One region of the Agromyces sp. NPDC057865 genome, then DNA from elsewhere that is predicted to be linked to it. Evidence: predicted binding sites of a transcription regulator. Region 1 holds the regulator's gene; the other holds the start of a gene.

Evidence for each region. The regulator HspR, encoded in region 1, represses chaperone genes until heat shock. The targets are predictions, from matches to a motif close to AAGTTGAGTCNNNNNGACTCAACTT.
Region 2: a site for HspR is predicted at 10,609-10,633, ahead of ACFVN5_RS05550 (Hsp20/alpha crystallin family protein). Genes of this name have one in related genera too.

What each region holds. Positions count from the first base shown of each region.
Region 1 covers NZ_JBHVMJ010000001.1:569,181-585,220, reverse strand. Annotated here, with positions in the region: gene ACFVN5_RS02670 (class I SAM-dependent methyltransferase) at 1-819, opposite strand, end outside; gene ACFVN5_RS02665 (hypothetical protein) at 890-1,597, shown strand; gene ACFVN5_RS02660 (alkyl/aryl-sulfatase) at 1,631-3,502, opposite strand; gene ACFVN5_RS02655 (heat shock protein transcriptional repressor HspR) at 3,589-4,005, opposite strand; gene ACFVN5_RS02650 (DnaJ C-terminal domain-containing protein) at 4,002-5,003, opposite strand; gene ACFVN5_RS02645 (nucleotide exchange factor GrpE) at 5,134-5,748, opposite strand; gene dnaK (molecular chaperone DnaK) at 5,751-7,631, opposite strand; gene ACFVN5_RS02635 (basic amino acid/polyamine antiporter) at 7,971-9,434, shown strand; gene ACFVN5_RS02630 (arginine deiminase) at 9,479-10,714, shown strand; gene ACFVN5_RS02625 (M1 family metallopeptidase) at 10,884-12,398, shown strand; gene ACFVN5_RS02620 (MFS transporter) at 12,525-14,108, opposite strand; gene ACFVN5_RS02615 (hypothetical protein) at 14,235-14,501, shown strand; gene ACFVN5_RS02610 (TOPRIM nucleotidyl transferase/hydrolase domain-containing protein) at 14,533-15,099, opposite strand; gene ACFVN5_RS02605 (serine protein kinase RIO) at 15,359-16,040, shown strand, end outside.
Region 2 covers NZ_JBHVMJ010000001.1:1,169,885-1,185,924, reverse strand. Annotated here, with positions in the region: gene ACFVN5_RS05595 (amino acid ABC transporter ATP-binding protein) at 1-567, opposite strand, end outside; gene ACFVN5_RS05590 (amino acid ABC transporter permease) at 564-1,556, opposite strand; gene ACFVN5_RS05585 (ABC transporter substrate-binding protein) at 1,594-2,532, opposite strand; gene ACFVN5_RS05580 (cyanophycinase) at 2,789-4,087, shown strand; gene ACFVN5_RS05575 (hypothetical protein) at 4,273-4,992, opposite strand; gene ACFVN5_RS05570 (glycosyltransferase) at 5,002-6,207, opposite strand; gene ACFVN5_RS05565 (glycosyltransferase) at 6,294-8,450, opposite strand; gene ACFVN5_RS05560 (cupin domain-containing protein) at 9,108-9,458, opposite strand; gene ACFVN5_RS05555 (alpha/beta fold hydrolase) at 9,543-10,376, opposite strand; gene ACFVN5_RS05550 (Hsp20/alpha crystallin family protein) at 10,675-11,109, shown strand; gene ACFVN5_RS05545 (hypothetical protein) at 11,233-11,640, shown strand; gene ACFVN5_RS05540 (hypothetical protein) at 11,699-12,109, opposite strand; gene ACFVN5_RS05535 (hypothetical protein) at 12,227-12,445, shown strand; gene ACFVN5_RS05530 (anti-sigma factor domain-containing protein) at 12,508-13,299, opposite strand; gene ACFVN5_RS05525 (RNA polymerase sigma factor) at 13,280-13,849, opposite strand; gene ACFVN5_RS05520 (class F sortase) at 13,961-14,587, opposite strand; gene ACFVN5_RS05515 (DUF4397 domain-containing protein) at 14,662-15,492, opposite strand.

The sequences.
Region 1 (16,040 bases):
CTCGCGAGCGGATGCCGCGGCCGCCGCCGAGCGGTCGGTCGCCGTGACGCGCAGTCCTGGGCGCCTGCGGGCGAGCCACGCGGCCACCACGCCCGAGCCGCACGCGAGGTCGACGGCGGACGCGGCATCCGGCACCGCGCCGTCGAGGTGCTCGAGCAGGAACCGCGTGCCGATGTCGATGCCCGTGCCGGCGAACACGCCGCCGTGCGCGACGACCGTGACGCCGACGTCGTCGTGCCGCTCGCCACGCGGCCAGCCCGGCGCCGAGGGCTGCCGCTGGGCCCGCGGGCCGCGCGCCGCGAGCACGCGGGACTTCTGGCGGGCATGCGACACGTCGACGCGCTCGAACCAGGCGCCGAGCACATCGTTCATCGCGAGCGACATGTGCTTGATGCGCCCGCCCGCGACGACGACCACGTCGGATGCCGCGTAGGCGGCCACGAGCCCGGCCAGCTCGTCGAGCCGGTCGAGCGACCGCGGCAGGCGCAGGAGCACGAGGCGCGCGTCGCGGAGCAGGTCGGCGCCGAGCGGAAGCGACCGCACCCGGTCGGCGAGCCCCACGCGCTCGGCGTTGGCGGCGAGCGCCCGCTCCCCGGTGACGAGGTCCTGATGCACGCGGATGCCACGGGCTCCCGCCGCGGCGGCGCCGAGCGCGAGGGCCCCGTAGGCGTCGTCGAGCACCACGACGCCGCCGTCGCCGGCGCCTGCCAGGAGCGGCGTCGACTCGTCGAGGATCAGGCGGTCCGCGGCATCCGACGCCTCGAGCCCATGCCCCTCGACGTCGGGGTGGCGACGCAGCAGGGCGAAGTCCAGGACCATGGTGAAAGGCTACGCGTGGCGGGTCAACCCGAGTGCGGCTCCCGGTTCGGTTTGCTACCCTCGTGCCCGCATGCCAGCAGCAGGGCGACCGGTTCAGGGGGAGCGGCGCGCGGCGAGGATCCACGCCGCGGGCCTCGAGCACCGTGCCCGGATCGGCCGCCGCCTCGCGCCGCTCGCCGCCGCGATCGCCGTGCTCTCGCTCGGGCTGACCTACGCGCTCACGCCCCCGGCGCCCGCGGCCTCGGAGCCGCCCGGCGCGGGGGAGGCGTTCTCTGGCGCGACGCAGACCGTGAGCGTGGCCGGCGACGTCGCCGCTCCCGACGTATCGCACGAGTCCTACGTCACGACGACCGGCCCTGAGACACTCGTCGAGTCGGGCACGAACCACGACTGGGCCGAGCTCGTGCTCATCTACGGCGACTTCCCGATCACGCAGGCGAACATCGACGTGATGCTGCGATGGATGCGGCAGGAGAACGGTCCCGACAACTGGTGGAACCGCAACAACCCGCTGAACAACGGCAACGGCTCGGGGGGCGGATCCGGCCTCGGCAGCTACGCGACCCTCTCGATCGCGGCCGAGTACGCCGCCGACAGCCTGCGGCGGTACTCGTTCTACGACGCGATCGAGGCCTCGCTCGAAGCGGGGAACGACGCGAACGCCACGGCGCAGGCGATCTGGGCGTCGCCGTGGGCGGGGAGCCACTACGGGTACGGCTCGCACTGGTCGACGGCGCCCGTGAAGGTGATCACGGCGCCCGAGTCGGCCTGGGGCTGACCCGAGCGCCGTGACATGACCCGGCTCGGCGCGCTAGGGCACCACGATGTCGAACGACGGATCGCCCTGGTCGAGCACGTCGATCAGCCGACGCAGGATGTCGAGGTCGCCGTCCACCTCGATGCCCTCGGGTGACAGGTCGCCGCCGGCGAGCCGGAGCAGGCGCGGCTTGTCGAGCGTCAGGTGCAGCGCGGCATCCGGCGCCGGTTCGCGCTCGACGTAGACCAGCACACCGTTGCGCAGCGTGAGGTGGAAGCTGCGGCCCAGGTCGGTGAGGGTGAGGTCGAGCGCCAGGTCCAGGTCCCACGCCCGCGGACCGTCGACGCGGATCGCGACCGCGTCGAACAGCTGCTCGGGGGTGAGCTGGGCGAGGATCGCCGGTGCGGCGGTCGAGGTGGGGGTACCGAAGTTGCCCTCGCGGAGCTCGGTCGCACCGGAGAGGAAGAAGTTCCGCCAGGTGCCGTTCTCCGCCCCGTAACCGAGCTGCTCGAGCGTGTCCGCGTAGAGGGCCCGCGCACCCTCGTGCGCGGCATCCGCGAACACCGCATGGTCGAGCAGGGTCGCCGCCCATCGATAGTCGGCCGCGTCGAACGCCGCCTGCGCGAGCTCGACGACGCGGTCGATGCCGCCGATGGCGTCCACGTACCGTTCCGCGAGCGCCTGCGGCGGGTGCGGCCAGAGACGCGCGGGGTTGCCGTCGAACCAGCCCATGTACCGCTGGTAGATCGCCTTCACGTCGTGGTTGACCGAGCCGTAGTAGCCGCGGGCGTTCCAGGCGTTCTCGAGTGCGGGCGGGAGCTCGAACGCCTCGCCGATCTCGGCGCCGGTGAGGCCCTGGTTGAGCATGCGGAGCGTCTGATCGTGCAGGTAGGCGTAGAGGTCGCGCTGCGTGGACAGGAACCGCACGAGCTCGTCGTTGCCCCAGGTCGGCCAGTGGTGGGAGGCGAACACGACCTCGGCGCGGTCGCCATAGCGCTCGATCGCCTCGGTGAGGTACTGCGACCAGACGTGGGGATCGCGCACGAGCGCTCCCCGCAGCGTGAGCAGGTTGTGCAGCGTGTGCGTGGCGTTCTCGGCCATGCACAGCGCCTTGAAGCCCGGAAGGTAGAAGTGCATCTCCGACGGCGCCTCGGTACCGGGCGCCATCTGGAACTCGATCTCCACACCGTCGATCACGTGCGTCTCGCCGGTTTCGCGGATGTCGAGCGTCGGCACGATCATCCCGGGCTGGCCGGTCGAGGTGGTCTGGCCGAGGCCCGCGCCGACCTGGCCCTTGGGTCCGCGGTCGAGCCGCGCGCCGTACATGTACCCGGCACGGCGGCCCATCGCGACGCCGGCGTACACGTTCTCGGCGACCGCGTGCTCGACGAAGCCCTCGGGCGCGATGACCTGTACGTCGCCGGCGTCGACCTGTTCCTGCGTCACCATCCCGAGCACGCCGCCGAAGTGGTCGATGTGGCTGTGCGTGTGGATCACCGCGACGATGGGGAGATCGCCACGGTGCCGGCGATACAGGGCCAGCGCCGCGGCTCCGGTCTCCTTCGAGATGAGCGGATCGACGACGATCACGCCCGTGTCGCCCTCGATGAAGGACGTGACCGACAGGTCGAGCCCGCGGACCTGGTAGAGGCCGGGAACGACCTCGTAGAGGCCGTGCTTCGCGACGAGCTTGGACTGGCGCCACAGGCTCGGATGCACCGACGTCGGCGCGTCCCCGTCGACGAAGTCGAACGACGAGGCATCCCACACGACCGTGCCGCCCTCGTCGCGCACGGCCGGATCGTCGAGCGTGCCGACGAAGCCCCGATCGGCCGCCGCGAAGTCGGCGTCATCGTCGAACGGCAACGCCGCCAGCGCCGCCTGGTTCGCCGCCGTGACGGCCTCGGACGGTTCGCGCTGTTCCATGTGTGCTCCTTCCCCCGGGGAGGTCCCCCGGAGCGAGCCTCGCGCACGACCGTCGGGGGCGCAAGGAAACAGCAGGAGGTCGAGGACTACTCGCGGTCGAGCGGCCGCCACACGACGAGGGCGTTCTCGCGGCGCATCCGAGTGCCGGTGCGGAGCGACACGATGTCGCCCGCGGATCCGGCGGCGAAGACCCGGCGGCCGGGCCGGTTGAGCATCTCGTCGGCGAGCGCGGCCTCGAGCTCGCGCACGCGGGCCCGCAGGCCCTGCACCTCGTCCTCGAGGCCGAGCACGCGACGGATGCCCTCGAGGCTCACGCCCTCGCTCGAGAGCTGCGCGATCTCGCGCAGCTGCATGACGTCGCGCATCGAGTACCGCCGCGACTTGCCCGCCGTGCGGGTCGGCGAGACGAGCCCCATGCGGTCGTACTGCCGCAGCGTCTGCGGGTGCATCCCGGCGAGGTCGGCCGCCACCGAGATCACGAACAGCGGGCTCGACTCGTTCATCGCTGGCTCCTCGCCTTCGCGAGCAGCTCCTCACGCGGGTCCTCGTCGGGCAGGAGCGCCGCGAACTCCTCGAGCTTCTCGCTGGCGTCCTTCGAGAGGTGCGACGGCACGGCCACCTGCACGACGGCGAGCAGGTCGCCCGTGCCCTTCTTCGTCTCGACGCCGCGACCCTTCACGCGCAGCACGCGTCCGCTCGGGGTGCCTGGCGCGACCCGGAGCTTCACGGGTTCGCCGCCGAGCGTGGGCACCTGGATGGTGGCGCCGAGCGTCGCCTCGGCGAACGTGACCGGCACGGTCACGCGCAGGTTGAGGCCGTCGCGCTCGAACACCGGGTGCTTGCGCACGTTCACGGTGAGGATGAGGTCGCCGGACTCGCCGCCGTCGGGCGACGGGTGGCCCTTGCCGGGCAGCTTGATCTTCTGGCCGTCGGCCACGCCCGCGGGGATGCGCACCGTGATCGGCTTGCCCTCGGCGGTCTGCAGCGTGATCTGGTCGCCCTTGGTGGCGGTGATGAAGTCGAGCGTGGTCGACGCGGTGACGTCGCGGCCCTTCGTGGGGCCGCCGAAGCCGCGGTAGCCGCCGCTCGGCGTGCCGAAGCGGCCGCCGCCGAACAGGCCCCCGAGCAGGTCGTCGTAGTCGCCGCCCTGCTGGAACGTGTAGCGCGTGCCGCCGCCGGCGCCCCCCGGGCCGCCGAACATGCCGCCGAACACGTCCTCGAAGCCGCCCGCACCGCCGGCGCCCGGAGCCGTGAACCGCGCGCCCGTGCCCATGGCCCGGATCGCGTCGTACTCCTTGCGCTCCTCGGGATCGGCGAGCACGGAGTGCGCCTCGCTGATCTCCTTGAAGCGCGCCTCGGCCGCGGCGTCGCCCGGGTTCTGGTCGGGGTGGTACTTGCGCGCGAGCTTGCGGTACGCCTTCTTGATGTCGCCGTCGCTCGCGTCCTTGGAGACGCCGAGCACCTGGTAGAAGTCCTTGTCGAACCAATCCTGGCTGGCCATCGGCACCTCCTCTTCTGAGTCTGTCTGATGAACCGGTGGTCGAGGAGCGCCCGGCTGAGCCGGACGCGTATCGAGACCTCTGAGCGTCTCGATACGCGTCGCCTTCGGCGGCGCTACTCGACGACCGGGATCACTCCTGCGGCGTCTTGACGACGACCTTCGCCGCACGCAGCAGCGTGCCGCCGAGCAGGTATCCCGTCTCGACGACGTCGCCGACCGTGTCGGTGTCGACCTCGTCGGACGGCTGCTGGAAGATCGCCTCGTGCCGCGTCGGGTCGAACGGCTCGCCGACCTCGCCGAACGGGGTCAGCCCGAGCTTCTCGACCGCCGCGCGGAGCTTCGCCGCGATGGTCGCGAAGGGCGCGTCGCCCTCGAGGTCGCCGTGCTTCTCGGCCCGGTCGAGGTCGTCGAGCACGGGCAGCAGCACGGACACCGCCGCGCCGACCGCACGCTCCCGCTCGACCTCCCGGTTCGCCTCGGTGCGCTTGCGGTAGTTCGCGTACTCGGCGGTGACGCGCTTGAGGTCGGCGAGGTGCTCGTCGCTCGGCTCCTGCACCTCGGCCTGCGCCGCGTTCAGGATGTCGTCGACCGTGAGCACGTCCTCGTCGTCGGGCTCGGCCGATGCGGCATCCGTCGCCTCGGCCTCACCCTCGCCCTCGGGATGCCGAACCGCACCCGTCTCGGGGTCGATCCGCCGCTTGTCGCGGATGATCGGCTCGTCGTGGTCCTGGTTCTCGTCCGTCATGGCTACTTCTTCTCGTCCTCGTCGTCGATGACCTCGGCGTCGACGACGTCCTCGTCGGAGGAGCTGCCGCCGTCGGTGCCGCTGGCGGAGGCGTCCTCACCGGGGTTGCCCGGATTCGCGCCGGCCGGCTGCTGCTGCGAGGAGGCGTAGATCGCCTCGCCGAGCTTGCCCTGCGACTGCGAGAGCTTGTCGAACGCCGACTTCACGGCCGCGTCGTCGTCGCCGGCGAGCGCCGACTTCAGCGCGTCGACGTCGCCCTGCACCTCGGACTTCACGTCCTCGGGGAGCTTGTCGTCGTTGTCCTTGATGAGCTTCTCGATCTGGTAGACGAGCTGCTCGGCCTGGTTGCGCGTCTCGGCGGACTCGCGGCGCTTCTTGTCGTCGGCCGCGTGCTCCTCGGCGTCGCGCACCATGCGCTCGATGTCGTCCTTGGGGAGGCTCGAGCCGCCCGTGATCGTCATCGACTGCTCCTTGCCGGTGCCCTTGTCCTTGGCGGACACGTGCACGATGCCGTTCGCGTCGATGTCGAAGGTGACCTCGATCTGCGGGATGCCGCGGGGTGCCGGGGCGATGCCGGTCAGCTCGAAGGTGCCGAGCGGCTTGTTGTCGCGCGTGAACTCGCGCTCGCCCTGGAAGACCTGGATCGCGACCGACGGCTGGTTGTCGTCGGCGGTCGTGAAGGTCTCGCTGCGCTTGGTGGGGATCGCCGTGTTGCGCTCGATGAGCTTCGTCATGATGCCGCCCTTGGTCTCGATGCCGAGGCTGAGGGGGGTGACGTCGATGAGCAGCACGTCCTTGCGCTCGCCCTTGAGGACGCCCGCCTGGAGGGCGGCGCCCACGGCGACGACCTCATCGGGGTTCACGCCCTTGTTGGGCTCCTTGCCGGTCTCCTGCTTCACGAGCTCGGAGACGGCGGGCATGCGGGTCGAGCCGCCGACGAGCACGACGTGCGCGATGTCGGACACCTTGATGCCGGCCTCGCGGATGACGTCCTCGAAGGGCTTCTTGGTGCGGTCGAGCAGGTCGCTCGTCATGTTCTCGAACTGGGCGCGCGTGAGCGTCTCGTCGAGGTTCGCCGGACCGTTCTCGGTGAGCGAGAGGTAGGGCAGCTGGATGTTCGTGGACATGGAGCTCGAGAGCTCCTTCTTCGCCTGCTCGGCGGCCTCCTTGAGGCGCTGCAGCGCGATGCGGTCCTTCGAGACGTCGACGCCGGTGGTGTCCTTGAAGCGCTTGATCAGCCACTCGACGATGCGCTGGTCCCAGTCGTCGCCGCCGAGGCGGTTGTCACCTGCGGTCGCACGCACCTGGATGGTCGAGAAGTCGTCGTCCTTGCCCACCTCGAGGAGGGAGACGTCGAACGTGCCGCCACCGAGGTCGAAGACCAGGATGAGCTCGTCCTCCTTGCCCTTGTCGAGGCCGTATGCGAGGGCCGCGGCGGTGGGCTCGTTGATGATGCGGAGCACGTTGAGGCCGGCGATCTCGCCCGCCTCCTTCGTGGCCTGGCGCTCGGCGTCGTTGAAGTACGCGGGCACGGTGACGACGGCGTCGGTGACCGTGTCGCCGAGGTACTGCTCGGCGTCGCGCTTCAGCTTCTGCAGGATGCGCGCCGAGATCTCCTGCGGCGTGTACGTCTTGCCGTCGATCTCCTTCGACCAGTCGGTGCCCATGTGGCGCTTCACCGACGCGATGGTGCGGTCGACGTTGGTGACGGCCTGGCGCTTGGCGGTCTCGCCGACCAGCACCTCGCCGTCCTTCGTGAACGCGACGACCGACGGGGTCGTGCGGAAGCCCTCGGCGTTCGCGATGACCGTGGGCTCACCGCCCTCGAGCACGCTCACGACGGAGTTCGTGGTGCCGAGGTCGATTCCTACTGCTCGTGACATGTGTGTTTCTCCTTCTGCCGCGCCGGTGGTCGAGGAGCGCCGCGGAACGCGACGCGTCTCGAGACCCCTTTGCCGGCGGTCGGCCCGGCCGTCCTGGCCCGCGACCGAAGTCAATGGCGTCGGAACTTGAGTCCCGACGGCTCAAGTGTGTCAAACCGTCCAGATTCGTGTCAAGTCGCGTCGACCAGACTTGAGCGCGTTCGACTCAACTCTCGGCGAGTTCCCAGTCTTCCTGCGGTCCTTGCGGCGGCATCCGCCCTGCGCTAGACACGGATCGGGCCGCGCGCCCGCCCTGCACCGTTCGCACCTGGGGGATCGAGCACTGGGGAGGGACGACCGATGACGACCGCCGCCGAGACGTCGACGACGACCTCGAAGCTCAGCCTGCCGGCCCTGACGGCGATGGTCGTCGGCTCGATGGTCGGCGCCGGGGTGTTCCAGCTCCCTGCGCGTTTCGCGAGCCAGACCGGCGTCTCCGGCGCCCTGATCGCGTGGGCGATCGCCGGGCTGGGCATGCTGACACTGGCGCTCGTGTTCCAGACCCTCGCGGTGCGCAAGCCGAAGCTCGACAACGGCGTGTACGTCTACGCGCGCGAGGGGTTCGGCCTCTACCCCGGCTTCCTGTCGGCCATCGGCTTCTGGGCGTCGGCGTGCGCCGGCAACGCGTTCTACTGGGTCCTCATCATGACGACGCTGAGCCAGCTGTTCCCCGACCTCGAGCCGCTGCTCGGGCAGGGCGACACCTGGCCGGCGTTCTTCATCTCCGTGGCCGCCGTCTGGGGCTTCTTCCTCCTCATCCGGCGCGGCGTGAAGGAGGCCGCGGGGATCAACCTCATCGTGACGCTCGCGAAGCTCGTGCCGCTGGCCCTGTTCCTCGTGCTCGTCGTGTTCTTCCTCGACTGGGACGTGTTCGTCGCGAACCTCGGCGGAGGCGCCGACGCGCCCGGCGGCGAGTCGCTCTTCGAGCAGGTGCAGGGGACCATGCTCATCACGGTCTTCGTGTTCCTCGGCATCGAGGGCGCGAGCGTGTACTCGCGCTACGCGAAGCGCCGCGAGGACGTCGGCCGGGCCACCGTGCTCGGGTTCCTCTCGGTGCTCGCGCTGTTCGCGTCGGTCTCGATCCTGTCGTACGGCATCCTCCCGAAGGCGGAGCTCGCGGACCTGCCGCAGCCGTCGGTCGGCGGCGTGCTCGAGGCTGCCGTGGGCCCATGGGGCGGTGCGTTCATCCGGGTCGGGCTCATCATCTCGGTGCTCGGGGCGTATCTCGCCTGGCAGCTCCTCGCCGCCGACGTCGTATTCGCCGCCGCACGCGACAACGACCTGCCGCGCCACTTCGCCGTGCTCAACAGGCGGGAGGTGCCCGAGCACGCGGTCCTCTGGACGTCGATCTTCGTGACGGCAATCCTCTTCGCGGTGCAGTTCGTGCGGAACGCCCTCGACTTCACGCTCGACCTCACCGCCGCACTCGCCCTGGCGCCCTACGCGCTCGCCAGCGCCTACGCCGTCAAGATCGCCCTGCGACGCGACGGCTACGGCGACGTCGAGCCCGCACGGCGCACGCGCGAGCTCGTCATCGCGGCGATCTCGACGCTCTACACGCTCTTCCTGATGTGGGCGGCCGGGTACGTGTTCCTCTTCCTCGCCTGCATCCTGCTCGCGCCGGCGACGGTGCTCTACATCCTGGCCCGTCGGCAGCAGGGGGCGCGCGTCTTCACCCGGCCGGGCCTGGTGATCTTCATAATCGTCCTGGCCTTCGCGGTGGTCGGCGTCGTGCTGCTCGCGACGGGGGTCGTGCAGGTCTGATCATGTGCGAGCGGATGCCGCGCGCACGACGGAAGGGAGCGTCCATGTCCACCACGTTCGGGGTCCACTCCGAGGTCGGGAAGCTCAACCGGGTGCTCGTGTGCCGGCCCGGACTGGGGCACGAGCGGCTCACGCCGAGCAACAACGACGCCCTGCTGTTCGACGATGTGCTCTGGGTGCACAACGCGAAGCGCGACCACCACGACTTCGTGCTGAAGCTGCAGGACCGCGGGGTCGAGGTGGTCGAGCTCCACGACCTCCTCGCCGAGACGCTGGGCGTGCCGGGCGCGCGGGAGTGGCTGCTCGACCGCAAGATCACCGCGAACGAAGTCGGGTACGGCCTCGTCGGCGACACGCGCGCCTACCTCGACTCCCTCGACGACGCGCTGCTCGCCGAGTTGCTCATCGGCGGGCTCTCCACCCGCGAGCTGCCCGACGAGTTCCGTTCGGACGCCCTCGCGCTCGCACGGGAGTCATCGGGCGTCGACGAGTACCTCATGGCGCCGCTGCCGAACACCATCTACACGCGCGACACCACCTGCTGGATCTACGGCGGCCTCACGCTGAACCCCCTCTACTGGCCGGCGCGGCACGGCGAGACCCTGCTCATGAAGGCGATCTACGAGTTCCACCCCGGATACACGGGCAGCACCGTCTGGTGGGGCGACCCCGAGGAGGACTGGGGCCAGGCCACGCTCGAGGGCGGCGACGTCATGCCGGTCGGCAACGGCGCCGTGCTCATCGGCATGAGCGAGCGCACGTCGCGGCAGGCGATCACACAGGTCGCCGCGAAGCTGTTCGAGGCTGGGGCGGCGACCCGGGTGGTGGTGGCCGGCATGCCGAAGCTGCGTGCCGCGATGCACCTCGACACGGTGTTCACGTTCGCCGATCGCGACCTCGTGACGTACTACCCCGACATCGTCGACGGCATCCACGCGTTCTCGCTGCGTCCGGCCGACGACGGTGGCCTCGAAGTGACCGAGGAGCGCCGGCCGTTCGTCGAAGTCGTCGCCGACGCGCTCGGACTGCCCCGGCTCCGCACGGTCGAACCCGGCGGCGGATGGTACGCGGGCGAGCGCCAGCAATGGGACAGCGGCAACAACGCCGTCGCCGTCGAGCCCGGGGTCGTCTTCACGTACGACCGCAACACGCACACGAACACGCTGCTGCGGAAGGCCGGCGTCGAGGTGATCACCATCGTCGGCGCGGAGCTCGGCCGGGGGCGCGGCGGCGGCCACTGCATGACGTGCCCGCTCTCGCGCGACGCGGTCGAGTACTAGCCGTCCCGGTCGGTGATCGGATGCCGCGGCGCGGTCGCGCGGCGATGCGCGGCGGCATCCGATCACCCGCTGCGCCTCGCTCAGGGTCTATCGGCGCCATGTCACACACCGCTATGGTTTCGCCCAAGTGTGCGTCAGACGGAACGGTGAAGGAGGACAGGTGGACAGGATGCGGAGACGAATGCTCGGCGGTGCGACCGTCGCGCTGGTGGTGGTCGCCGGGATCGGCGTGACGGGCGCGGCCGCCGCGCCGAAGGGGCCCGGACCCCGCTACACGGCGGGCGCCACCGGCGCCGGCGACCCGTACTTCCCGTACGCGGGCAACGGCGGGTACGACGTGCAGCACTACGACCTCGACATCACGTACACGCCGCCGGCCGCGTCGCCGGCGCCGCTGGAGGGCCAGCTCACGGGCGTCGCGACGATCGACCTGGTCGCCACGCAGGACCTCGACCGGTTCAACCTCGACCTGCGCGACATGGACGTGACGGCCCTCACCGTCAACGGCAAGCGTGCCGGCGAGGTGCCCGTGCCGGCCGCCGGCGCCGAGGTCGACGGCGCCGCCTACTGGCAGGTGCAGGACGACGCCACCCGCGTCTGGGAGCTCACGGTGCAGCCTCGCCCGAAGATCAAGGCGGGCCAGCACGTGCAGGTCGTCGTCGAGTACGGCGGCACGACGACTCGCCCGGAGGACATCGAAGAGGCCCTCTACGGCTGGGTCACGACGCGCGACGGCGCGATGGTCGTGAGCGAGCCCGATGGCTCGATGACGTGGTACCCGGTGAGCGACCACCAGACCGACAAGGCCTCGTACAGCTTCGCGATCACGGTGCCCGCGGGCAAGGTCGCGGTCGCCAACGGCGTCCAGCCGAAGCCCGAGGAGACGGCGAACGGCTGGACGACCTGGTTCTGGGACGCGCCCGACCAGCAGGCGAGCTACCTCACGACGGCGTCGGTCGGCGACTTCGACCTCCGCGACACCTACACCTCGACGAGCGGCGTGCCGATCATCGACGCGGTGGACACGAAGCTGACGACCACGCGGCTCAACACGACGAACGCGAGCCTGGCACGTCAGGTCGCCATGATCGACTTCTTCGAGAGCAAGTTCGGCAAGTACCCGTTCAACTCGTTCGGCTCCATCGTCGACAACGACTCGGTCGGCTACGCGCTCGAGACCCAGACCCGCCCGGTGTACTCGTCGTCGGCGAGCGAGGGCACGGTCGCGCACGAGCTCGCCCACCAGTGGTTCGGCGACGCGGTGAGCCCCGAGCGCTGGCAGGACATCTGGCTCAACGAGGGCTGGGCGACCTACGCCACCTGGCTGTGGAACGAGCAGCGAGGCATCCGCACCGCCCAGACGGCGTACAACAACTGGTACAACGTGAACCGCCCGGCCTCCTACTGGCAGCTCCAGGTCGGCAACCCCCAGCCGCTCGGGCTCTTCGCCGGGCAGGTCTACGACCGCGGGGCTGGCACGCTCCACGCCCTGCGGCTCGAGGTCGGCGACACCGCCTTCTTCGCCGGTGCACAGCTCTGGCTGCAGCGCTACGACGACTCGGCGGGCACGGCCGAGGACTTCCAGGCCGTGTACGAGGAGGTCTCGGGCAAGGATCTCGACGCCTTCTTCCAGACCTGGCTGTACGACCAGGTGAAGCCCCCGGCAACCTGGACGCTGCCCTAGGCAGCGGGCGGTCGGCCACCCATCGGCCCTCGCGCGTCGCGGCTCCGGCCCGGCGCGCGGGGGCCGATCCGTGTGCGGGGCGCGGGCGCAGCGGCGCACGCGGCATCCCCCATCGCTGCCCGGAACCTAGCCGAGCATCATCCCCTCGCTCGCGCCCGACGCCTTGGGATCGGGCAGTCGACGCATCCGGAACCCGTTCAGGATGCCGAGCACGCCGGCGAGGATCGGCACGAGGAGCGCGACCTGCAGCGCGATGTTCCGCGAGTCCGTGTTGATGGCCAGTACCTCGGCCTGCACCTCGGGCGTCTCGTCGGCCAGGAGCTCCTCGAGGCCCGTGTTCGACATGATCTCCGCGTCCTCCTCGAGCACCGTCGAGACCTGCTGCTGCTGCTCCGACGAGAGCACCGTGCTCGCGTCGGCCATCGCGGTGAACGTGAAGGCGAGCGTCGCGAGCATGATCGCGCCGGCGAACGCCAGTCCGAACGAGAGGCCGAAGGAACCTGCGGCCGAGTTCACGCCCGCCGCCTCGCTCACCCGCTCGTCGGAGATGGGCGACAGCGTGTAGTTGTTGAGCTGCGACACGAGCAGGCCAAGGCCGCAGCCCGAGATGATGAGGGGGATCGTGAGCCACCAGCCCGAGTCGGCGATCGGCACGATGGGCACGAGGATCGCGAGCCCGGCGACGACGAGCACGAAGCCCCAGAGGATGACGCTCGCCGGACGTCGCTTGAGCCCGCGGCCAGCGAGCAGCGCGATGACGAACATGCTGATCGACAGCGGCGCGATCGAGAGTCCGGCCTGCAGCGCGTTGTACTCGAACACCATCTGCAGGTAGATGGGCAGCACGATCATGGTGCCGCCCAGCGCGACCTGCTGCAGCAGCTGTCCCGATGCCCCGGTGCGGAACATCTTGGACTTGAAGAGGTCGGGATCCAGCAGCGTCGGCTTGCCGCGGGCCTTCCGCCGCCGCAGCCACCACACGAGCGCGCCCAAGGCCATGACGCCGAGGCCGATGATCACGCCGACGTAGCCGCCGCCCTCCTGCCAGACGAGGATGCCGGTGACGACGCCGCCCATGCCGATGATCGAGAGCGCGGCGCCGACGAGGTCGATCGAGCGGTCGCCGTGGTACGGCACGTCCTTCACGAGGCCGATGCCCGCGAGCACCACGGCGATGATCACGGCCTCGAGCAGGAACCCGACCCGCCAGGAGAGGAACGTGGTGATGAAGCCGCCGAGGAGCGGTCCGACGGCCGCGGCGATGGCGGCGGATGCCCCGACGAGGGCGTACACGCGCTTCTGGTGATCTCCCTCGAAGTTGCCGTGGATGAGCGACTGCATGGCGGGCAGCAGCAGCGATGCCCCGATGCCGCCGATGACGGCCCAGAAGAGGATGACGGCGCCGAGGTTCTGCGCGAGCGTCATGGCGATCGCCCCGACGGCGTACCCGAGCAGGCCGAGGATGTAGGCGAGCTTGCGGCCGATGAGGTCGCCGGTCTTGCCGCCGATGAGGATGAAGGCGGCCGAGACGAGCGCTTCGAGCGCGATCGCGCCCTGCACGCCGCTCACCGTGGTGTCCAGGTCGCGCACGACCGCGGAGATCGACACGTTCATGAGCGACGTGTCGACCACGAGCACGAACATCGCCATCGCGAGGAGGAACGCGAGACGGAAGTTGAACGGCGCCCCAGGCGCGCCCTGTCCACTCATGACTGAACACAACCACAGTCCGTCGCGCACGGGTAGACCCGACGCGCAGCGGATTCCATGACCGCGTCCCACCGGGCGCTGGCAGAATGGGGAACCGGATCACGAGCATCGGCGAAGGGAGCCGGCATGGCGGAACCGATCGAGGTCGGACAGGTCTCGTACACCCTCTCGGCGGACTACTACGCGACGGTCGGCGCCGACTTCGACACCGAGGCGGTCGACGACGCCATCCTCGCGAAGCTGAACGAGCTGGTGCCCACGGGCGTCGTCGTGCACCGCAACGGCCAGGCGTTCGCCGACCCCGACGTCGCCGACGTCGCCCGCCGGCTCGACTGGCAGCACCTGCTCTCGCAGATCGACGTCGACCAGATCCTCGCCGACCACGCCCGCTGACGCACGCGGTCGCGCGGCCGGAGTCGGAGCCTCAGCCCACGACGGCGTCGAGCAGGCGCAGCATCGGCTGCGGCATCCGCTCGATCGGCAGCACCTCGACGACGTCGGCGGCGAACCAGGTCTTGCGCCCGGCCGCCGTGCCCGCGAAGCGGCGCAGCTGCGCATCGATCGGCCGGTCGCGCTGGTAGGGCTGGCGCTGGAACGTGCGGAACCGCGAGAGGTCGCGATGCTCGGCGAGCACGCCCTCGATCACGTCGGCGCCCGCGGCGCGGATGAGCTCGTCCTCGAGGTCGAGCGTGCAGGCGAAGAAGCCGAGCGCCTCGAGGTCGTCGACCGAGTCGGCCGGGCCGCGCCCGGCCGCCGTGAGCATGCGCGCGACGTGCGCCTGCTCGCCGACGTCGAACAGGCCGAGCACCCGCGGCGGCGCCTCCCGCGCGTCGAGCTCGGCGAGGTGGTGCCGCAGGTTGGTGATGCCGTCCATGGGCACGACGTCGGCGCCGGATGCCGCGAGATCGTGTCCGAGACGACGTGCGAGCGCCGCGAGCGCGCGCCGGTCGCTCTCGCCCTCGACGAGCACCACGGTCGCGTCCGCGCGCATGGCAGCACCCTACTCGCGCGCACGGACGCGGCATCCGCTCGGCGACCGGGCCCCGAATCGACCGTGGACACGGCGGCGCACAGCGCGTATGCTCGCCTCCGGACCGCGCCACGCGGCATCCGAGCCCGAGAGCGGAAGGAGAGAACGATGACCACCGTCTTCGTCGCGCGCCTCATCGCAGACACCCTTCCCTGCGAGGCCGCCCGCCCGTAGCGCTCAGCGCCGCGTCCGGTGGCCTCCATGATCTCGGAGAACCACCGTGAACTTCCTCTCGTCTCTGGACGATTCCGCCGCGCCGTCCGGCGCGCCCACCTCCCTCGCATTCCAGGCCGCCGAGCCCGGCGAGGGCCAGCGCTGGTCCACGTGGCCGGCGACCATCCCATCCGAGCGCGGCCCCGAGCCGCGCCCCGACTGGCTCGTCACCTCCGCCGCGGCAATCGACACCGAGCTCGGCGTCGTGAAGACCGGCAAGGAGGCGAACCTCCACCTCATCGAGCGGGCGATCCCGGATGCCCCGACGGACGTGCCGGGGAACCGGGTGCTGCTCGCCGCAAAGCGCTACCGCACGAGCGAGCACTCGGACTTCCACCGCTCGACCATCTACACCGAGGGTCGCGGCCTGCGCCGCACCCGCGACGTCCGCGCCGTGGCCAAGGGCACGTCGTTCGGTCGCGCGGTGGCGCGCGTGCAGTGGGCCTACGCCGAGTTCGACGCGCTGACCCGGCTCACCGAGCTCGGGGCATCCGTGCCGTACCCGGTGCAGGTGCACGAGACCGAGGTGCTCATGGAGTTCATCGGCGACGGCCGGGTTGCGGCACCGCGCCTCGCCCAGCAGCGGGCGGATGCCGCGACCCTCCGCGACCTGTTCCAGCAGGTGGCGGACTTCATGCGGCTGCTCGCCCGGGCCGGCCTTGCGCACGGCGACCTCTCGCCGTACAACC
Region 2 (16,040 bases), 600 kb from region 1:
GTCGAAGAGCATGACCTCAGGCTCCATCGCGAGGGCGCGCGCGATGGCGACGCGCTGCTGCTGACCGCCGGAGAGCTGGGCGGGGTAGGTCTCGGCCTTGTCGGCCAGTCCGACCTGGGCGAGGAGCCGCAGGGCCTGGGCCTTCGCATCCGCTTTCGACCGGCCGGCGACCTGCGTCGGCGCTTCGATGACGTTCTCGAGCGCGGTCATGTGCGGGAAGAGATTGAAGCGCTGGAACACCATGCCGACCTTGCGGCGCTGCGCTGCGACCTCCTTCTCGCGGAGCTCGTAGAGCCTGCCATTCCTCTCGCGGTAGCCGACCGTCTCACCGGCGACGCGGATCATGCCGGCGTCGATCTGCTCGAGGTGGTTGATGCAACGGAGGAAGGTCGACTTGCCGGAGCCGGAGGGTCCGAGTAGGCAGACCACCTGCCCACGATCGACGGCCATGGTGATGCCCTTCAGCACTTCGAGGTTGCCGAATCGCTTGTGCACCTCGACGGCCTCGACCATGGGTCGGTCCGTGACGGATGCCGCGGGGGCGGCGTGCGGGATCGTGGCGGTCATGACTCCGCTCCCTTCTTCGACCTCCGCGCCTGGCGGGTCGGCAGCGCGATGCTCTGCGTGATCGTGGCGACACGGGACCCGATGGTCGGGCGAGCGCCGGTGAATCCCCGCCCGTAGCGGCGCTCGAGCCACATCTGGGGGATCGAGAGGATCGAGGTGAGCGCGAGGTACCAGATCGCCGCGACGATGAGCAACGGGATGATCTTGTAGTTCTGCGTGTAGGCCTCGCGGATGTTGGACATGAGGTCGTCGCCGGCGACGATGGCGACGAGCGACGTGCTCTTCAGCATCGTGATGGTCTCATTGCCCATCGGCGGGATGATGACGCGCATCGCCTGAGGCAGAACGACCCGTCGGAGCGTCTTGGAGGGCGACATGCCGAGCGAGTGCGCTGCCTCGGTCTGGCCGTGATCGACCGATTGGATGCCCGCGCGGACGATCTCGGCTGCGTAGGCCATCTCGTTGAGGCCGAGGGCGAGCAGCGCCGCAGCGGTGGCGGGGATGAGATCGCTCGTCGTGAACGACCAGAACTCGACGGACGTGAATGGGATGCCGATCACGATCTTCGGGATGAAGGCGCCGATGAAGCCCCAGAAGATGAGCTGGAGCAGGAGCGGGGTGCCTCGGAAGATCCAGATGAACAGCCATGCGGCGACCGAGAGCACCGGGTTGGCCGAGAGGCGCATGACGGCGACCACGATGCCGCCGAACACGCCCACGATCATCGAGGCCACCGTGAGCCAGATGGTGATGAGCACGCCGTTGATGGTGAGCGGCTTGAAGAGGTACTCCGCGACCGTCGGCAGGTCGAGGTTGGGGTTCTGCAGGATCGAGGCGATGGACGCCATGCCGAGGACGAGCACGAGGACGGCGGCGACCCAGCGTCCGGGGTGGCGCACGGGCACGGCCTCGATGGGCCGCGGGCGGGCGCCCGAGGGGCTACGAGGCCCCTCGGGCGCCGCGATGGATGACGGCTGCGTTGCGGTCATGGGGTTGGTGCTTTCTGTTCGAGGGTGCCCGTCGGGCTCACTTCGCGTCGGCGGCGCCGTTGATGGTGGCTTCTTCGATGCCGATGCCGGTCACCCCGTACTGGTCGAGGATGGCCTCGTAGGTGCCGTCGTCGATGAGCGACTGCAGGGCGGCCTGGATGGCGTCGGCGAGATCCTGGTTCTCCTTCAGCACGCCGATGCCGTTGAGGGTCGCGTCGTAGCCGTTGGGAGCCTCGTCGTCCTCGACGACCTCGAAGGTGCCGCCGTCGTTCGTCGTCTTGGCGACATAGCCGGCGCTCGGCTTGGTGAGCAGCGACGCGACGGCCTTGCCGCTCGTGATCGCGAGCTGCGCGTCGGCGTCGGACGGGAACTCGCTCAGCTTGATCGGGTCGAGGCCCTCGGTCTCGCACTTGCCCTGCCAGGCGTCGTCGACGAGGTCGACCTGGCTCGTTGCGGCCTGCACCGCCACCTCCCTGCCGCAGAGATCGAGGTAATTCTCGATGCCCTCGGGATTACCGGCGGTGGTGAGGATGCCGGTGCCGGAAGCGGAGTAGTCGACGAACGTGAGCACCTCCATGCGCTCGACGCTCGAGGTCATCGCCGTGATGGTGACGTCGAAGTTGCCGGCCTGGAGCGCGGGAATGATGCCGTCGAACGCCTGCTGCTCGAACTCGAAGTCGATGCCGAGCTTTGCACCGATCGCGTGACCAAGATCGACGTCGACGCCGGTCAGTTCGTCAGAACCCTCTTCTTTGAACATCTCGAATGGTGCGTACGGTGCGTCAGTAGCGACCTTGACCGTACCGGCTTCGGCGATCTCGGCCGGGAGGAGGTCGGCGGCGGCCTGGTCGACGGTGATCTCGACGCCGGCGACCTCGACGCCGGCAGCGGGGTCTTCGGTCTCGGCGGCGGTGCCGACCGAGCTGCAGCCCGCGAGGAGCAGCACGCCGGTGAGACCGGCGACGCTGAATGCCATACGGCTGGGAGAGCTTGACGTGGTCATGTGGGTGTCCTAACTGATCGCTGCGGTGGGATCGGTGCTGGACCGAGTATGTAACATCCGTTCCGAAATGACCAGTTTGTTTTTGAAATGTAATGAAAGCGGTTCATGTCACGAGGTGCCCGTCGCATCTTCGCACGATTCGCCGAGGGCCCTTCCCGAACGGCGTACCGTGCATTAGCATCGCGCTGTCTCATGGCATTTCTGTAACGCACATTCCAAGGAGGCAATCGTGCGAACACTCCCCGCAACGCTCTCGGCTTGCACCGCGGCCGCGATCATCCTCAGCGCCGCTCCCGCGGCGGCGGTCGCCGAACCGACCCGCGCGCCCCACGCGGTGCTCATCGGCGGCAACCTCGACGAGAACGCCGAGATCCTGCAGTCCATCGTCGACCTCGCCGACCCGGACGGCGCCGGCCCCGAGCGCGCGAAGATCGCAATCGTGACCGCCGCAGCCCGCTCGGCGCGAACGCCCGCGCAGGCCGCGGACCCGACGCTCAACAACGCCGCGGCGAACGGCCTGTACTACTCCGCCCTCTTCCGGCAGTACGGCGCCGAAACGTATGCGGTGCCGGTCGATGCCGCGATCGACTACCCGGGTGATGAGTACCGCCCCGATCGTGCCGACGACGCCGCCGTCGTCGCCGAGATCGAGGATGCCACGGGCGTGTTCTTCGGCGGCGGCGACCAGATGCGCTACGTACGCACCCTGCAGGACTGCGCGCCCGCCCCGCTCGAGGCGTTCACGTCGTGCACCGACACCGCCGTGCTGGCCGCGCTTCGCGCGGCGGCCGACCGCGGCGTCGTCGCCGGCGTGAGCGCGGGCCTCGCGATCCTGCAGGGCGCGGATATGGTCACTGGTGGCGAGTCGTACGAGGCGTGGCGCGATGGGGCGACGGCTGGATACCTCGACGATCCGGCCGCGCTCGGCTACGTGCCCTCGGGTGGCTTCGACTTCGTCGAGGGCGTCCAGATCGACAGCCACTTCACCACTTGGGGTCGTCAGGGACGAGCCGTGAAGCTCGGTCTCGTGACCGGCCATGACCTCGTGCTCGGTGTCGACGAGACCACGGCCGTGGTGCTCGATCGCACGACGAACGTCGGCCGCGTCATCGGTGAGCACGGCGCCTCGCTGCTCGACGTGAGCGACGCGCGCGAGGCCGACGGCGGCGTGAGTGGCGTGAGCTGGAGCTACGCCACCGCCGGCGACAAGGTGAACCTCAAGCGCGGCCTCGCGCTCGCGGCCAACGGCTCCACGGCCGTGAAGCCGACCGGCGGCCCGGTAACCGAGCGCGCCGACATCTGGGACTCGCTCGAAGGCGAGGGCGGGGTCTACTCCCTGCGAGACCTCGCGCGCGAGACGGTCGCCTCCAGAGCCCGTACTGGAAGCGGGACGAGCTTCGAGGCGTCCCCGCAGTTCCGCACCACGCTGACTCGCGAGCCGGGCACGCGAGCCTGGACCACGCCGAACGGCACGGTCTCCTTCGCAGGACTCGACCTGCGCATCGACCTGGTCGCACCGTCGGGCTGAGCGACGACGAGACCGGGCGGCGGATGGAACACGGTACCATCCGCCGCCCGATCACGTTCCGAGCGGTTCCCGCCCTGACTCACTTGAGACGTCCTGTCATGAACGCCGCGGCCGGCCGTTGGTCAGGCTCGGGACGAGGGGGCACGTCAACGATCTTCCGGACGTCTGAGCCCGGTCGGGCGCGATCAGCCCAATGGACCGATCGAGCGCACCATGCCGGGCGGGCCCGAAGCCCTCATTTGGCGTCCCTCATCTACCAAGTGCCTCATTGCAACCTGATCGCCGGCCGCTCGTCTATACCGCGCCATGAGTGTCACGTTCCGTTCGAATTGAGGCCCGTCTCGGAGCTCGACGGAGTGGTGCAGGGCGTACACCGCTCCCTCGTGACGTTGCGGCGGTGCACCGAGCAGTGTCTGATGCGCGAGGTACCACGCCGAATCCTCGAAACCCCAGCCTTGGAAGCGCTCGTCTTGACCTCCGTGCGATTCCCAAGTGTTCCGGGTGGTCACGTATACGCCGGAGCACGCGTCGTGAACGAGTTCGTAGTCGCAGTCCTCAACCGCTCTGCCGGCCGCGTGCTGTGCCGTCCCCGTCGGGCCCAGCCAGCGGTAGGTCGTATACGGAAGCTGTACGCGCCCACTTCGCGGTGCCGCCGCGATCGCCGCCATGAGGGGCCCGCGTTCCGGGAGCGTGTCCGCGTCGCCGATGACGATCACGTCATCAGCGTGGCACGCTTGGGCCACGGCGAGGTTGCGGATCCGTGAGAGCGAGAACAGGTCATCGCCCGTATCGAGCGTGACGACCCGGAACGCCGGCAGCGTGCGCGAGTACCAGGCCACGACGCGCTGGAAGGCGTCGAGACGCGATGGCGCGGGCCGCCAGGGAATGACGATCGCGTGAGTCATGATCGAGGCTCATGCGCTGAGCGCATCGAACGCCCGCTCTGGACCCGGTCTTTCCCGTTGACCGGCCGCCACAGCCTCGAGCCTGAGACGGGCGTCGTTCCCCAGCGCTAGGGCGGCGGCGATTCCTCGGCCCAGCTGTTCGACCGTCGCGGAGTTGGGGTCGAGTACGACGCCGAAACCGCTGCGCTCGGCGGATGCGGCGCCCGCGAACTGATCTGATGAGAACGGCAGCACCACGAGCGGAACTCCCTGGCCTATGGCTTCGGTGACCGAATTGTTCCCTCCGTGGGTGATGGCCAACGCCGCGGAGCTGAGCAGGCGGACCTGTGGCAGGTAGGTGCGAACGAGCCAGTCGGCGGGAAGGTGCCCGAGCTGCGCGACATCCGTGGATCCCGTTGCGATCGCCAGCCGCAGACCGAGCGATCGCGCGGCGTCGACGATACGGAGCAGGACATCGCGCCGGACCGACAGGAAACTGCCGAAGCTGACGTATGCGAACCGTTCCGCGTCGCCGATCCAGGCGTCGATGTCCGGCTCCACCTGTTCGGCCCGGAGGGTCGCTCCGAGGAACCCCTTCGTCGAGAAGTGTTCGCGTCGTTCGGCGTCGACGAGTTCGGCCGGGTAGTTGTGCAGCACCAGCGGGCCGTGAACAGCGAACGCATCGGATGTCGGTCGAAAGCTCCCACCGAGCCGCGCACCGACTCGGTTCCACTCGGACGTGAAGCGACGTGCGACGAGTTCGCACAGCGACCGCAGTTCCGCGAGATCGCCGGACGTCGGACGGAACACCGACGGCCAGACCGGTGGAAACCCGTACATCTCCTCGCCGATCGGCAGGGCGGTGGGATGTCCCAGCACGACGTCCCCGTAGGCGACGCCGGCGGAGTCGAGTCCCAATCGAGCGCTGAATGCGAGGTGATCCACGAGGATCCGGTCGGGCGCAATGTCGTCGACGATGCGCAGGGTGGCGCGGGCAGCAGTTTCGGGCTCCCACATGAGATCCGCGAGCCGCTCGATCGCTTGGTATCGCAACGTCGGGATGGCGCCCTCCTCGGTCGACGCGAAGAATCCTCGGAGGGAGTCGGCCTCGTCGCGTGGTTGCTCCGCTGGGTCGATGACTCCAGCATTCGAGCCGCGACCCAGGCGCAGGTCGGACCGCTCGAAGCCGAAATCCTCGACGATGTCGGCGGTCGCGGGGCCGCTGGCGATGACCACGCGTTCTCCTCGGTCTCCCCAGGCGGTGGCCAAGGTGGCGAGGGGAAGGAGGTGGGAGGCGTAGTCGGGACTGATCACCAGGAGAGTCATTTCGCCACGTCCAGTCGTTCGAATCGTCCAGGTTCGTCGTGCGCGACCTCACGGTAGAGCGCTCCGAGCAGCTCGGACATGCGCTCGATGGTGAATCGGTCGCGGACCATCCGTTGCGACCGCTCGGAACGCGCGGTGCTGTCCGGATCACCCGCTTGGGTCAGCGCTGTGTCGAGCGCCACGCGAAGGCGCCGCACATCGGTTGTGGCTGTGAGGATCCCGGTGACGTCGTCTTCGACATACGTGGCCGGGCCACCGGCGTCCGGCGTGACGACGAGCAGTCCCGTCCCCATCGCCTCGAGCACGGCGATGCCGAATTCCTCCTTCACGCTTGCGCAGGCGTACACACCGCCTGGCGCCACCAGATCACGAAGCCCCAGCCGCGCTGCGGCGAGCCATCGAAGCGCAATGTCGTTGGCGCGGTGGCCGGGGAGAAGGAGGCCCGCAGCGGATCGTTCCGCGGACGGCACGACGTGTTCGATGAGCTCGAGCTGCTGGCGCTCATCGAACGAAGGGCGCTCCAGATTCCCTCCGATGATCAGGAGGTTCGCGCGTCGCTGCAGCGGCGAGCGCGCCCAAGCCCTCACCAGGGTGGCCATCCCCTTGACCCGATGGAGTCGGCCGAGGCTGACGATGAGGGGGAGACCACGGCGCTCCGGAGACAGTTCATCAATGAGCGCACGCAGCTCGGCGATCGCCGGCACTGGCTCGCCGCCTTCAGCGTGTGCTCGCACGTCAGCGATCGCCAGGTCGATCGCCTTCATATCGACTCCCTCCGGCACGACTGCGTGACGCGCTGGAGTCACGGTGAGATCGATCCCAACGAGTCGACGTAGTTCCTCGTGCAGTCGGGGTCGCGGAAAGAGCACCGTCCGCGAGGCTCCGGCCGCGAGTCGTTGCACCAACTGCGCCCGGAACCAGAAATGCTCGGCGAAATCGACTCGACCGAAGTTGTCACGGCGGAGGGCGCCGGATCCCTCGAGCGAGTCGATCAGCGCGTGAGGGTCGGGGGCCAATGTGAACACGTACGGTATGCCGAGATCACGGGCGACATCCGCGGCGGCCAGGCTGCCGACGTCGGCCATCCGGAGATGCAACAGATCGACGTTGCCCGCGTGCTGCAGGATCCGTCGAATCCCCAGCCGCACCGCGGCCCTCATCGGCCAAGCCTCTGCCACCGACTCGGCGACTCGGTACAGGGGAACCTGCACCAAGGAGTGCCCCGGTCGGCCGGTGCTCAGTGCCGAGAGGCTTCGGATCCCGTCGCTCGTCGAGCCGCGCGACAAGGTGAGGACGCGGCCCACTCCAGTACCAGAATCACTGGCGAGCGCATCGCCCAACCTCACGAGGAGTGTGGCGATGCCGCCGTTATCACCGGATCCGGCCGAGCTCAAGTACGAATCGATGTCGGCATGCAGGAAAAGCTGCGCCACCGTGAGTCCTTCATCGTGCGGCAGCGGAATCGCGGTCGATGGTTGCATGTCGATGAGCGTGAGACGTGCGACCTCCGCCAGCGATCCATCTGTGGCGGTGAACGACCTGACAAGACTGGTGAGCCGAGCATACGGGGGCCGCTGACCCAATGCCGAAACCGCGGTGGCCCGAACGGGGTCGGACTCGCTCGCATCCATCGCCACATCCGCGAGTGGCGTGATCGGCATCGGTCCTGGAACCAGGCCCATCGTCTCCACCACACGTGCGCGCGCCTCGGACTCGTCGGTGCGGGCCAGGACGTGTATGGCACCTCGCACCACCAGGTCGGCGGCTGAGGACGACCACCGCTCGAGGGTCTGCTGAGCGAGCATTCCCGAGAATCCGCCGGCCGTGGTCATCTCGAACAGTGCGCCAATGGTGTCAGCGCGCGGCTGCCCCGCTCCGAGAGCCCATGCCGCGTGCTGTCGGACGAAGGCCCGATCATCGGAGAGGAACCGGACGAGCCAACGTCCAGCTTGTTCGTCGTGCACGCTTCCGAGTGCATGCATGCACGCAACAGCGGTGAGCTCGTCATCGCCCCTGACCACGTGCGACAGCAGTCGAACGGTGGAAGCCCGGGCGTCTCGCCCGGCTTCAGCGGTCAAGTCGTCGGCGAGGCGCAGTGCCTCCACGATCGTTCTGGCACGGTACACGCCATCGAGCGCGGTCAGTACTCGCAAAGCTGCTCCCCTCCCCTCAGGCTCTGCAACCTTCGATCGCTTGTGCAAGGTCCGTGAAGAACAGCGACTCTTGGGCCGAGTATCGGTTCCGACCTGGGGCGCCGACATCCATCGTCGGTGTGAATCTCGCATCCGACGGTTCTCGCGAAGTGCGGGAAGCTCGAAGGAATCCGACTTCGAGCATGTGAACCTCGAGGCGGTCGGTAGTGCAGAGCACGAGCCGATCGAACATGCGGCGAGCGTCCCTTGGAATGGTGTGCCCACGAGGGGATGACGACACTGAGGAGTCGTTCGAACATCTGTCCTCCGAATGTGATCCGCGTCGAGGCTTGCAGCACCGCAGCATGCGCGCTACACCCTCATCAATTCCTTCCGGCTCGTTCAGTGCATCGGATGCATCGACTTGGGATTGGAATGCGAAGGACTCGAATCCGGCGACGTGGCTGATCCACCCGAGTCGGCGCGCGGCACAGACACCCTCGGAGCATCGGGACCCACGTGCGCTCATCGACGAGTACGGCCACCACTTCGGTGCCCACGGTCGAGAAGCTCGCCGGGCTGCTACGTCAGCTCGTCATGGAGCTGGAGGGTTCGGCTGAGCTGCACTGCATCAGGTCCGCGTCGAGGAGAGGGTCCCTTCCGTGCCGCGGGCTTCGGTCATGGCTCGAGCGTCGAGAGGGGTTCGCCGATCTCGACGATGTACGTCGAGAGCATGTGACCCACCTCGGGGCCGAGATCGGTCGCGTTGTGCGCCACGCCCGGCGGGATGAGGAAGCCGTCGCCGGCGTTCAGCGTGAGCGTGGTGGCGTCGCGGATCTCCATCCGAACCGTGCCGCCCACGATGTAGCCCACCTCTTCCCCGGGGTGGTGGTGCCAGCCAGAAGAGACTCCGACGGGGATCTCGGTGAGCACCTGCACGATCTCCCGGCCGGGAATCGAGGATGCGGCGCGTTGCACCTCGGTTCGCTTCAGCTTCTGCGTGAGCTCGTCGCGTGGGTCGTCGGTCATGGTTCCGTCTCCCTTCGTCGTCGTTCGCGAGTTTCCACGGTCCGCTGCCCCCGCATACATACGGCAGCACCGGCCCGCCGCGACTCACGTCGCGAGGAAACGCAACAGGTGACCGTTGATCTCCTCGGCATGCGTCACGCACCCGACGTGCGGCCCACCCTCGATCTCGATGTACTCGGCATCGGGCATTGCTGCGTGGGCGCGCCGACCTTGGTTTTCGAGGTCGAGGATGCGGTCGGCGGTGCCGTGCAGCAGCAACGCGGGCACGTCGATCTTCTGGATGTCGCTCGAGAAGTCCTCGAGCCAGGTGCGGGGGCAGGCCCACGTCGCCCACGGCGACGCGTCCACGCCGGCCGACCACATCGCGCGCACGTTCTCGTCGCTGACCCGCTTCCCGAGGTACTCGTCGAGGTTCAGCATGTCGCCGAGCAGGCCCGTGAGCCACGCGTAGCGGTCGGCGAGAATCGCCTGCTGCGTCGCGTCGACGCCCGCGGCGTCCACGCCGTGCGGGTTGTCCGGCCCCTTTGCGAAGGTGGGGGTCAGGCTCTCGATCAACACGATGCTCCGAACCCGATCAGTGCCGTAGCGTCCGATGTACCGTGCGACCTCCCCCGTCCCGAGTGAGAAGCCGACCAGCGAGACATCCGTGAGATCGAGCGTCCGCATCACGGTGTCGAGGTCGGCGCTGAGCGTGTCGAAGTCGTATCCGGTGATGGGAGCGCTCGAACGACCGAACCCGCGACGGTCGTAGTTGATCACCCGGTAACCGGCGTCGAGCAGGGGATGCAGCTGCGGCTCCCATGACCGGCCATCGAATGGCCAGCCATGGAGCAAGACGACGGCGCGTCCGATGCCCTGATCCTCGTAGTACAGATCGATCGGTGCCGAATTCTCGGCGCCCACAGTGATCGTGCCCATTCTCGAATCCCTCCGCCACGTTGCGATGGGAGCGATGCTCCCTCCTCGATGCCCCAACCGCAATCGGGTCGGGCGGATACACAGGTACCGGATCAGACCACGGCGCGGAAACCTCGAGCCGGGTGATCCGGGTCGCACTCGCCGCCGGTACGCCAGCGAATACACGTCGATCCGCGGCATCCGCTCGCGATCTTCTCTTGGCACTCTCTACCCGAGAGTGCTAATCTGGCCGTAGTTGAGCGACATCGACTCAACTCTTGGAACCGGCCGAACGGCCGACATCAGGGAGGAGAAAGCCATGGCCATGTACTGGGACCCGTTCCGTGAGCTCGACCGCCTCGCTGCGGGCATGCTCGACTCGAGGCAGGGGCCTCGCGTGATGCCCATCGACCTGCACCGCGACGGCGACCACTACGTGCTCTCGGCCGACCTGCCGGGCGTGGACCCCGGCTCGATCGGCGTCGACGTCGACGGCCAGCTGCTCACGATCCGGGCGGAGCGCACGCTGCGCTCCGACAGCGACGTGCAGTGGCTCGCCCACGAGCGACCGAGCGGCTCGTTCCTTCGCCAGCTCACACTCGGCGACGGGCTCGACACCGCCGCGATCAGCGCCCACTACGACAACGGCGTGCTGAGCGTCGTCATCCCGGTGAGCGAGCGCGCGAAGCCCCGCAAGGTCGAGGTGCAGAGCGCGCCGAACTCCGAGCGCGAGATCTCGGCGTCGTCGAGCTGAGCAACCGCCATCACGATCGAGGAGCCGCTTCGCCGTTCGGCGGAGCGGCCTCTCGCACTCTCCGTTCGCCCGAGTCGCCATCCAGCTGACTCGCGGCCTCATCACGTCGAGGAGATGAGACAGATGCAAGCTCATGACGTGTGGCGGCGTTACGACCGGACCCTCTTCCCCATCTTCCATGAGCGGTTCGAACAGAAGTGGGGATCCGGCACGGCACCGTTCCTCGATCCGAGCGTGTACGACAAGGACCAGCCCCGACCGCGAGCCCAATGGATCAACGTCGACACCGGAGCCGCGGTCGCGGTCGTTCCCGTCTGGGAGAACGACCCATCCGCTCGCTCGTTCGCCATCTTCTACCTTCCACCACACGGAGGCATCTGGGTCCTCCGACCTCCCGGGCTGACGGGTTACGTCGAAGATCCGGCCAGCGACAGTTCCCGTGGCGAAGGTTCCATCGCACTCCGTAACGACTCGTTCAAGAAGGCGGTCGCCCATGCCGAGGAGTTCATCTACGGAACCAGACCAGGGTAATCAAGCCGTTCCACGACCCGCGCCGATGCAGGAAGTCTCGAGCGCCGCTCACCCATCACTACCTGACGACTGTCGACGACGCGCCCGTGTCGCGAGCTTCCGCCGCGACCTCCTGAACATCGACGCCCACTTGGACGGGCTGGTCAGGGGGGACCGGAATGGGGCTGGCATCCAGATGCTCGGGCACGAGTTCGATGCCGCCGGTGCTGTTCGCGGAGCGCATGAGCTCTTCGAGCCAGTCTCGGTTGATCTCGGGCGCTTCGGGTTCATCGAACACGAAGCGGACCGGGATCGAGGGATGGAGCCAGACGGTGCTGCGACCCCTGGGCTGGTCATCGGTGTGACGCCAGGACAAGGTGAAGCTCTCGCCGCGGCGCAGCTTCGTCGTGACGGCGACCTTCACGTGTGCGAGTGCGCGATCTTCGATGCCGATCGGGGTTCCGGAGTCACCGTAGTAGAAGGTACCCACGAGCCCAGCGTACGCGTGGGCTCACGGTTTTCGCGATGAGGTGCATCCGAACCCGCGCCGGCCGTGGAAGTACTGGTAGCGGGTGGTACTCGCGCCCGCCGACAGAAGGGAAGTCCAATGAAGCGCATCCTCGCCACCGGTTTCATCGCCGCGCTCGCCACCTTCGGTGCGGCCGGCGCCGCCAACGCCGCACCCGCCGACGTCGCCTGCTTCGGCCAGGTGCACAAGACGATCAACACCGAAGGCGCCCTCGGGTTCACCAACGTCGGAGACGTGGTCAAGGCGCTCGGCGGCCAAGGCAAGAACGAGACCGCCAGGGGCATCTGCGCCGGCTGAGCGGCGCAGGCGATACTCGGCACGTCGTCGGGGGCTCGGAACCTTCCTTCCGGGCCCTCGGCTCATGCCCGGCGGGTGAGCTCCCCGCGCACGATCGAATCACCCGAGTGGGCAGGCTGACCGTCGACCGGTTCGGCCGAGACATCCACGAGCGTGTACTCGTCGAGATCGATGTTCTGCGGGATCGAGAATCGACCGGAGTCTCCGTCGAGGAGGCCGAGGCTGACGAGGCCCGACGCGTCCGCCCGGATCAGCCAGACCTCTCGGACGTCGCCCGGCGGGATCGTCGCATCGAGATCGACGACGACGCTGCGATTCCCGTCGGAGTCCGCTTCGACCGTCGCGGTGCCGGAGGCGCTCCATCCGGGGAACGCGTCGAGCTGGGCGGTCGCGAGCACCTGCGAAGCGGAGTCGGTGTCGCCGGCACCGAGCCGGGCGAACGCGAACGTCAGACCGACGCCAACGAGCACGCCGGTCACCGCGGCGGCGACGGCGATCGGCCACCAGGCTCGATTTCGATGACGCGACGTCCCGGCGCCGGACGGCTCGTTCTGGACCTTCGGCGCGAGCGGACGCACCTGGGCCTGGAGGTCGGGCCGGTTACGCTCGGGAATCGGATCGCCGGCAAGGGCCGGATCCAGGTCGAGCTCTGCATGGATGCCGCTCCACACGGACGGCGGCGGCACCTCGAGGTCCGCCCCGCGCAGTCCTCGACCCAAGGAAACGGTCCGCTGCATCGCCTCGAACTCGGAGCGGCACTCCTCGCACGCATCGAGGTGGGCACGCATCTCACCGGTCGGCTCCTCGCCGTCAAGCGCGAGCACGGCGAGATCTTCAGGCGCGATGTGGTCCATCGTCCACCTCCCAACGTCTGCGCAATCGGATGAGGCTGCGTCGAACATGGCTTTTCACGGTACCGATCGGCAGTCCCATCGCCTCGGCGATCTCCGAGTGGCTGAGGTCGTCGTAGAACGCCAGTTGCATCACCTTCCGGGGCACCGGTTCGAGGCGTTCGAGCTCCTCGGCGACCATCACCCGTTCCGCGAGTCCGTCATCGGGCAACGCATCCCCCGCTGCGAAGGCCTCCGCGGCGAGTGTGTCCTGCAGTCGTCGCGCCTTGGCCCGCGCCTCATGCGCGTCGGCGATGCGGTGCTTCGTGATCCCGACGAGCCACGCACCCAGCGCCGCCCGCTCGGCGTCGTACGTCGCACGGGCCCGCCACGCCGAAATGTACACCTGCTGGGTCACGTCCTCGGCGTCCCCGCGTTCACCGAGCGAGCGGAGCGCGAGGCGGAAGACCAGCGGCGACCAACGAGCGTACGCCTCGCGCAAGGCGCGCTCGTCGCCAGCTGCGAACGCGGACGCCAACTCCTGATCGTCCATCGCGTCGAAGGCCGTGCTCACCGCCAGACGACCACCCCTTCGTCGACCGTCAAGAGCGGGCGCTTCCGCTCGGCCTGGCAGGCGCCGGGTCGCCCGCGCCCCCGCAGTCAGCATAGCGATCCATCCCTCCGCTCATCGGGTCGGCGTCGCGGTGAGGACGAGGTTCGACAGGTAGCGACGCGCGCCGTAGTCGAACTCCCCGCCGCAGGTGACGAGCGTGAGTCGGGCCGGCCCCGAACGATCGAAGGCCCCATCCCAGTCGGCGTCGTCCTTCGGGACCAGGCCGCGGCCCTGCACGGCATACCGATGCTGCGCTCCCGCGGCATCCGTGACGACGATCTCCATGCCGGGCGACGCGTCCCGCAGTCGCGCGAACGGCAACACGTCGTACGTGAGCGAGTCGACATGCGCCGCGATCACCGTGGACCCGGATGCACTCGCCGGCGCCGGTCCGTACTGATACCAGGCGGCGACGGCAGGGTCGTCGATGAGCGCCATGCGGCCCTGCTCGTCGAGGCCGACCGGTTGCACGCTGACGTCGATGCCGAGCGACGGGACCTCGAGCCGCGTCGGCGACGCGGGCGCCGGACCTTGGGCGTCCAACGCCGCCGACTGCCTGGGCACATCGAGCGGGTCCGTGACGGCATCGGGCAGGTCTCCGGCGCTCGTCCCGGCCCGGGAGGCCGGAGCCGCAGCAGCGGCGGCCACGGATGCCACCTCAGCCCCCGATTCCGCCGAGGTCCATCGTGGTCCCGTCATGAACACGAGCACGGCGGAAGCCGCGGCCGAACACCCGATGAGTGCGACCGCGACATCCGCTCCCCGCATCGGGCTCAGCGCTCCGCCTTCGCGACCACGCGGCGGCGGACGACCAGCACGGCCAGCATGGCGGCGGCGACGACGGCGAACGCGATCCCCGACCACAGCCGCAGCTGCTGCTCGGGACCGTTGCTCGCGACCAGGCCCGCAGCGCCGGCCGGGACCCCGTCCGGTGCCGACTGCATGCCGGTGACCGTCTGCACGGCCAGCGCGAGATTGTCGTCCTCCAGGCTGCCCCAGGCGTAGACGACCGTGAGCGTTCCCTCGCTGACGGTCACATCAGCCGGTCCGATGACCGGCTCGGTCGTCCCGGTCGCGGCGACGGATGCGGACACCGTGCCGGGCGCGAGCTCGAGCGTCTGCTCGTCGGGATTGCTCAGGTTCGTGATCACGGGCTGACCTCCGGCGAGCACGTCGACGGCAGGCGCTGCTGCCACGTGGCGCACGGTGAGTCGCCCCTGGCCTGCGGCGATGCCCGACACATCGTTGGCGTACAGGGTCGCGGTCGGATCGCCATCCGCGTCGAGATGCGCCACCGCGGTGTAGTCGCCGCCAGCGTCGAGCGGGAGATCGACGGGCCCGATCGCCGGTTGCGAGGCGTCGGGGGCATCCGACGCGGTGATCGCAACGGTATAGGTGCCGGCCGGCAGCTCGAGTGGGCCGGCGAGATCACCGGGCTCGAAGTCGTCGAGCGTCAGTTCGCCGTTCACGTACACATCGACGGTGAGGTCGGGCACGCCGTGGAGCACCGACAACATCGCCGTGCCCTCCGCCGCGTCCGCCGGTACCGCGGCTCCCAGGGCCAGGAGCGCCCCAGCTCCGATGCCGACCATGATCGTGTTCATGATTCCTCCAGGTCTCGGCCCCGCTAGGCGGAGCATCCGAAGTTCCGTTCACCATCTCCTTCCGCAGGGAGGTGGCGATCGGATGCAGTGGCAGGCGGATTCCTCGATAGCGGACACCGTGGCCGGACGACGGACGCCTCCGGCTGACCTCGACCGGAGGCATCCGTCGTGAAGAATCTCGCGTGCACATCAGAGCGCTCGCAGTCGCCGTCGCTTCCTCACGAGCGGAGACGGGTGGCTGCGCACGGTCGGTGGAGTCGCGTGCACGACCGCTGCATTCGCTTGGTGTGCCGGCCCGTCCCTCAACGCGTTCGCCCCCAAGCGACTGCGGCGGACGGGCCGACATCTCGCCGATGCCCCTAGGATCGGCTGAGACCATCCGACATCGCTGGTACGGATACGCGAAATCGCAGGAGTCCCCCTTGACTTCCCAGCCACTCGCTATCGCCTCGTGCGCTCAGGGTCGACCACCGCCTGCGGCCGTCACTCTCACCATCGACGCGGAATCCCTGCGAACACCCCCACGGCGGTCACCAGTACCGCGAGCA